DNA from 3 places in the Streptomyces sp. NPDC058955 genome. Region 2 is predicted to be linked to each of the others. Evidence: riboswitches for the same ligand, from Rfam matches in the RefSeq annotation. Region 2 holds a riboswitch; each other region holds the start of a gene.
The links. A riboswitch is a leader RNA that binds a small molecule or an ion and turns the genes downstream of it on or off. The one in region 2 is predicted to bind thiamine pyrophosphate.
Positions count from the first base shown of each region.

Region 1: another riboswitch for thiamine pyrophosphate. It lies ahead of ACFW1I_RS02380 (thiamine ABC transporter substrate binding subunit); the one in region 2 lies ahead of thiO (glycine oxidase ThiO).
Region 3: another riboswitch for thiamine pyrophosphate. It lies ahead of thiC (phosphomethylpyrimidine synthase ThiC); the one in region 2 lies ahead of thiO (glycine oxidase ThiO).

Region 1 is NZ_JBHYKM010000003.1:94,213-96,404, reverse strand. Features, by position in the region: gene rlmN (23S rRNA (adenine(2503)-C(2))-methyltransferase RlmN) at 1-914, shown strand, start outside; TPP riboswitch at 944-1,053, shown strand; gene ACFW1I_RS02380 (thiamine ABC transporter substrate binding subunit) at 1,137-2,192, shown strand, end outside.
Region 2 is NZ_JBHYKM010000072.1:25,195-27,386, reverse strand. Features, by position in the region: gene ACFW1I_RS24775 (NAD(P)/FAD-dependent oxidoreductase) at 1-633, opposite strand, end outside; TPP riboswitch at 717-830, shown strand; gene thiO (glycine oxidase ThiO) at 828-2,024, shown strand; gene thiS (sulfur carrier protein ThiS) at 2,021-2,192, shown strand, end outside.
Region 3 is NZ_JBHYKM010000004.1:118,020-120,211, forward strand. Features, by position in the region: gene ACFW1I_RS03390 (YibE/F family protein) at 1-903, opposite strand, end outside; TPP riboswitch at 975-1,109, shown strand; gene thiC (phosphomethylpyrimidine synthase ThiC) at 1,104-2,192, shown strand, end outside.

The DNA.
Region 1 (2,192 bases), on a different contig from region 2:
TCCCGGCCGCCGCGCGGGAGAAGCTCGCCGGGGAGCTGCTGCCCGACCTGATGTCGGTGGTGCGGCACATCTCGTGCGACGACGACACCACCCGCAAGACGCTCTGGCGGCTGCACGACGGCACGCTCGTCGAGTCGGTGCTCATGCGCTACCCGGACCGGGTGACCATGTGCATCTCCTCGCAGGCCGGCTGCGGCATGAACTGCCCGTTCTGCGCGACCGGGCAGGCCGGTCTCGACCGGAACCTGTCGACCGCCGAGATCGTGCACCAGATCGTCGACGGCATGCGCGCGCTGCGCGACGGCGAGGTGCCCGGCGGCCCGGCGCGGCTGTCGAACATCGTCTTCATGGGCATGGGCGAGCCGCTCGCCAACTACAAGCGGGTCGTCGGCGCCATCCGCCGGCTGACCGACCCGGAGCCGGACGGCCTGGGGCTCTCGCAGCGCGGCATCACCGTGTCCACGGTCGGCCTGGTGCCGGCGATGCTGCGCTTCGCCGACGAGGGCTTCAAGTGCCGGCTCGCGGTCTCGCTGCACGCGCCGGACGACGAGCTGCGGGACACCCTGGTGCCGGTGAACACCCGCTGGAAGGTCCGGGAGGTGCTGGACGCGGCCTGGGAGTACGCCGAGAAGTCCGGGCGCCGGATCTCCATCGAGTACGCCCTCATCCGGGACATCAACGACCAGGCCTGGCGGGGCGACCTGCTCGGCAAGCTGCTCAAGGGCAAGCGGGTGCACGTCAACCTGATCCCGCTGAACCCGACGCCGGGGTCGAAGTGGACCGCGTCCCGCCCGGAGGACGAGAAGGCGTTCGTCGAGGCCATCGCCCGCCACGGCGTGCCGGTGACCGTCCGCGACACCCGCGGCCAGGAGATCGACGGCGCCTGTGGACAGCTGGCCGCCGCCGAACGCTGACCTTGTACTCTGTGCTCGAACACATCTGCATATTCCGACAGGGGAGCGCCACAGCGCTGAGAGTGCGGTAACCGTAGACCGCAGACCCTCTGAACCTCGCCCGGGTCATTCCGGGTAGGAAGTTCGGTCGTAACTCGAGCTGTTGCGCCCTGCCCGCGTCCGGTCCCCGGCCGCGGGCAGGGCCGCGTCTCTTCCTGGTCCCACCCAGGAGGAAGAACCACCATGCACACCAAGAAGGCCGCCGCCGTCGCGCTGGCCGCGGCGCTCGGCGTCACGGGCCTCGCCGCCTGCTCCACCGAGGACGCCCGCGAGGCCGCCGGCAAGTCCGGGACGCCGGCGCCGAAGACCGTGACCCTCGTCAGCCACGACTCCTTCAACGCCTCCAAGGAGGTGCTGGCGGAGTTCACGAAGCGGACCGGCTTCACCGTGAAGGTGCTGAAGGCCGGCGACGCGGGCGAGGCCGTCAACAAGGAGATCCTGACCAAGGGCTCCCCGCAGGGCGACGTCTTCTTCGGCGTCGACAACACCCTGCTCTCCCGCGCCGTCGACAACGGCATCTTCGTGGCGTACGAGGCGAAGGGCGCCGACCGGATCCCGGACACCCTCAAGCTCGACGAGCGGGTCACGCCGATCGACACCGGCGACATCTGCGTCAACTACGACAAGAAGTACTTCGCGGACAAGAAGCTGGCGCCGCCGCAGACCTTCGACGACCTGGCGAAGCCGGCGTACAAGGACCTGCTCGTGGTGGAGAACCCGGAGCGGTCCTCCCCGGGCCTCGGCTTCCTCCTCGGCACGATCGCGCAGTACGGCGACGAGGGCTGGCAGGACTACTGGTCGAAGCTGAAGGCCAACGGCGTGAAGACCGTCGACAGCTGGGAGCTCGCCTACAACCAGGAGTTCTCCGGCTCGGCCGGCGGCAAGGAGGCCAAGGGCGACCGCCCGCTGGTCGTCTCCTACGCCTCCAGCCCGCCGGTCGAGGTGCTCTACGCGGAGCCGCAGCCGAAGGAGGCCCCCACCGGGGTGTCCACCGGCACCTGCTTCCGGCAGACCGAGTTCGCGGGGCTGCTGAACGGGGCGAAGAACCCCGAGGGCGGCAAGGCGCTGATCGACTTCCTGATCTCGAAGAAGTTCCAGGACGACATGCCGCTCCAGATGTTCGTGAACCCGGTGGCGAAGGACGCCGCCCTGCCGGAGCTGTTCACGAAGCACGGCGTGGTGATCGAGAAGCCCGAGACCATGGCGCCGGAGAAGATCGCCGAGAAGCGCGAGGCGTGG
Region 2 (2,192 bases):
GGTGTCCACGCGCGCGTGGGTGAGGAGTTCGGCGCCGCTCTCGGCGTACCAGCCGGCCATGGCGGTGGTGACCTCGGCGGGCAGGGCGCCGGCGAGCGGCAGGGGGGCGGCCTCGACGACGGTGACGGCGCAGCCGGCCTCGCGGGCGGCGGTGGCGAACTCGGCGCCGATCCAGCCGGCGCCGACCACGACGACGGAGCCGCCGCCGGCGAGGACGGGGCCGAGGCGGACGGCGTCGTCGAGGGTGCGCAGCAGGTGGACGCCGGGGACGCCCTCGGTGCCGGGGAGGGTGAGGGGGTGGGCGCCGGTGGCGAGGACGAGGACGTCGTACGGGAAGCGGCCGGCCTCGGTGACGAGTTCGCGGCCGGCGGGGCGCAGCCCGGTGACGTCGAGGCCGAGGCGGAGGTCGACGCCGAGGGACTCGAAGTCGACGTCGAAGGCGGAGTGCTCGGCCTTGCCGAGGAGGACGGCCTTGGAGAGCGGGGGCCGGTCGTAGGGCTGGTGGGGTTCGGCGCCGATGAGGGTGACGGGGCCCTCGAAGCCCTGTTCGCGCAGGGCGACGGCGGTCTGGACGCCCGCCATGCCCGCGCCGACGATCACGACGTGCCGCTGGGTCTGCTTCTGCTCGCTCACCCGTCCACCTTACGCACCTGACGGTGCGTCAGAAAGAGAGGTCCCCTGTGGCGCTCCGGCGCCGGGGGCTAGGGTGGCGGGCACACACCACTCGCGGGAGCCCGGACGCACCGGGCTGAGAGGGAGGCTGGCCGGCCTCCGACCGTACGAACCTGATCCGGGTCATGCCGGCGAAGGGAGGGGCGGGAACGCCCATGCGTTCATCCGACACCATCGACGGCGCCACCCGCGGCGCCACCGACGTCCTCGTGGTCGGCGGCGGCATCATCGGCCTGGTCACGGCGTGGCGGGCGGCCCGGCGCGGGCTGGGCGTCGCCGTCGTCGACCCCGAGCCGGGCGGCGGCGCCGCCCGGGTCGCGGCCGGCATGCTCGCCGCCGTCACCGAACTGCACTACGGCGAGGAGACCCTCCTCGGGCTCAACCTCGCCTCCGCCGCCCGCTACCCCGCCTTCGTGGCCGAGCTGGAGGAGGCCACCGGCCTCGACGTGGGCTACCGCGCCTGCGGCACCCTCGCCGTCGCGCTCGACGCCGACGACCGGGCCCACCTGCGCGAGCTGCACGCCCTCCAGACCCGCTGCGGACTCGCCTCCGAATGGCTGAGCGGCCGCGAGTGCCGCCGCCTGGAGCCCATGCTGGCGCCCGGGGTGCGCGGCGGGCTCCGGGTGGACGGCGACCACCAGGTCGACCCGCGGCGGCTGGCCGCCGCGCTGCTCACCGCCTGCGAGCGGGCCGGGGTGGTCTTCCACCGGGCGCTCGCGGACCGGCTCACCGTGGTCCGCGACCGGGCCCGCGGGGTCGTCCTCGGCGACGGCACCGAGCTGTCCGCCGGGCAGACCGTCCTCGCCGCGGGCAGCCTCAGCGGCCGGCTCGCCGGCGTGCCCGAGGCGGTCCTGCCGCCGGTCCGCCCGGTGAAGGGCCAGGTCCTGCGGCTGCGGATCCCCGCCCCGTACGCCCCCTTCCTCTCCCGCACCGTCCGGGCCGTGGTCCGCGGCAGCCACGTCTACCTGGTGCCGCGCGAGAACGGCGAGCTGGTCGTCGGCGCCACCAGCGAGGAGCTGGGCTGGGACACCACGGTGACCGCCGGAGGGGTGTACGAACTCCTCCGGGACGCCCACGAGCTGGTCCCCGGGCTCACCGAGCTGCCGCTCACCGAGACCCTGGCCGGACTGCGCCCCGGCTCCCCCGACAACGCGCCGCTGCTCGGGCCGAGCGCCCTCCCCGGCCTCCACCTGGCCACCGGCCACTACCGCAACGGGGTCCTCCTCACCCCCGTCACCGGCGACGTCATGGCGGAGGCGCTCACCACGGGCGTCCTCCCCGACGAGGCGCGCCCCTTCTCCCCCCGCCGTTTCCCCACCGCTCTCCCCGTACGTCAGGAGCAGCCCGCATGAACGTGTCCGTGAACGGCGAGCCGCGCGCGCTCGCCGCCCCCGTCTCCCTGGCCTCCCTGGTCGCCACCCTCACCGCCGCCCCCGCCGGGGTCGCCGCCGCCGTCAACGAGGCGGTCGTGCCGCGCGGCGAGTGGGCGACGACGCTGCTCGCCGACGGCGACCGGGTCG
Region 3 (2,192 bases), on a different contig from region 2:
CGAGGCCCAGCCGATGAAGAAGGACCCGAGCAGTCCGATCAGCAGCAGCGAGATCAGCGTGCCCAGCACCGCGACCGAGGTGCGGGCCGACAGGCCGTGGCACATGTAGAGCGCGAGCAGCATGATCGCGCTCGATCCGACCACCGCTACGATCAGCGGGTTCGAACCCTCCAGGATCGCGGGCAGGATGAAGAGCGTGAGCACCAGGAAGCTCACCGCGAGCGCGATCAGCGCCATCACGCCGCGCATCCGGCCGACGAGCACGACCGCGAGCGCGAAGATGGCGGCGAGGACCGCCATCGGCACCTTCCGGTTCACGTCCGTCACCGAGTACTGCAGGTCCTTCGGGGCGTCGGGGGCGTAGGCGACGACCACGCCCTGGCCCTCCTCCAGCTGGCGCGGGGCGTCCGGCTGCACGATCTCGGTGAACTGCCGGCCCTTGTCCGGACCGCTGGTGACCTCGATCGTCGCCTTCGCGCACTGGCCCTGCTGGGCGTTGACCGCCTCGCGGCCCTGCGGGGTCGTGGTGTCGCCGGTCGGCGGCACCTGCGCCGCGTTCACGTCCTTGCAGTCCACCTGCTCGACCGCCACGACCTTGCCCTGCTCGGTCTGCCGGTCGAAGCCGACCCCGGTCCGCTCGTGCGCCGGCGTGCCACCGGGCCAGAGCACCGCGAGACCGACGACCACGGCGGTGGCGAAGGGGATCAGGACGGCCGCGATGACTCTGCGCAGATGGCGCGAGACGGGCGCGGCGGGCCCGTGGCTGTGGCTGTGACCGTGACCGGAACCGGGGCCGGGACCGTGGTCCGGACCGTACCGGCCGAAGCCGTGCCCGTGCTCGTGGCCCTGGTCGGGGCCGTGCTCGTGGCCGTGCGGATCGGGGGACTGCTGCGGGGAAGTCACCGACCGATCATCGCAAGAACGGTGGGGGCCCACTGTTCAGCACGCCCGGGATGGCGCTAGCCTCGTGACACCTTTGCACACGCGGGAGCTCGGAGCACCGGGCTGAGAGGGCGCTGATCACCGTACGCACGTACGGAAGGAGGCTGCGCCGACCGCCGAACCTGTTACCGGGTAATGCCGGCGTAGGGAGATTCGGTCTCATGACCATTCAGGATGCACGCACGCCTGCCTCCGACCAGAACGACGGCCGGAACGACGGCCAGGGCGAGCGCACGCCGGGCTGGCACAAGGGGTACGTCGAGGGCTCGCGCCCCGACGTCCGGGTGCCGGTCCGTCAGGTGCACCTCACCAACGGCAAGGACGTGACGCTGTACGACACGTCCGGCCCGTACACCGACCCCGCCGTCGACACCGACGTCCGCCGGGGCCTCCTCCCGCTGCGCGAGAACTGGATCATCGCGCGCGGCGACACGGAGGAGTACGCGGGCCGCCCGGTCCGCCCGGAGGACGACGGCATCAAGCACACCTCGCCGCGCGGCGGCGGGCTCAAGAACCTCGACGCGGTCTTCCCCGGCCGCCCGCGGCTGCCCCGCCGGGGCCGCGACGGGCAGGCCGTGACCCAGCTCGCGTACGCCCGCCGGGGCGAGATCACCCCGGAGATGGAGTACGTGGCGATCCGGGAGAACGTCTCCCCCGAGGTCGTCCGCGAGGAGATCGCGGCGGGCCGCGCGGTGCTGCCGGCCAACGTCAACCACCCGGAGATCGAGCCGATGATCATCGGCAAGCGGTTCCTGGTGAAGGTCAACGCCAACATCGGCAACTCCGCCGTCACCTCCTCCATCGAGGAGGAGGTGGAGAAGATGACCTGGGCGACCCGCTGGGGCGCCGACACGGTCATGGACCTGTCCACCGGCCGCAACATCCACACCACCCGCGAGTGGGTGCTGCGCAACTCCCCCGTGCCCATCGGCACCGTGCCGCTCTACCAGGCCCTGGAGAAGGTCGACGGCAAGGCCGAGGAGCTGACCTGGGAGATCTACAAGGACACGGTCATCGAGCAGGCCGAGCAGGGCGTGGACTACATGACCGTGCACGCCGGCGTGCTGCTGCCGTACGTGCCGCTCACCGCGCGCCGCAAGACCGGCATCGTCTCGCGCGGCGGCTCGATCATGGCCGCCTGGTGCCTCGCGCACCACAAGGAGAACTTCCTCTACACGAACTTCGAGGAGCTCTGCGAGATCCTGGCGGCGTACGACGTCACCTACTCGCTCGGCGACGGGCTGCGCCCC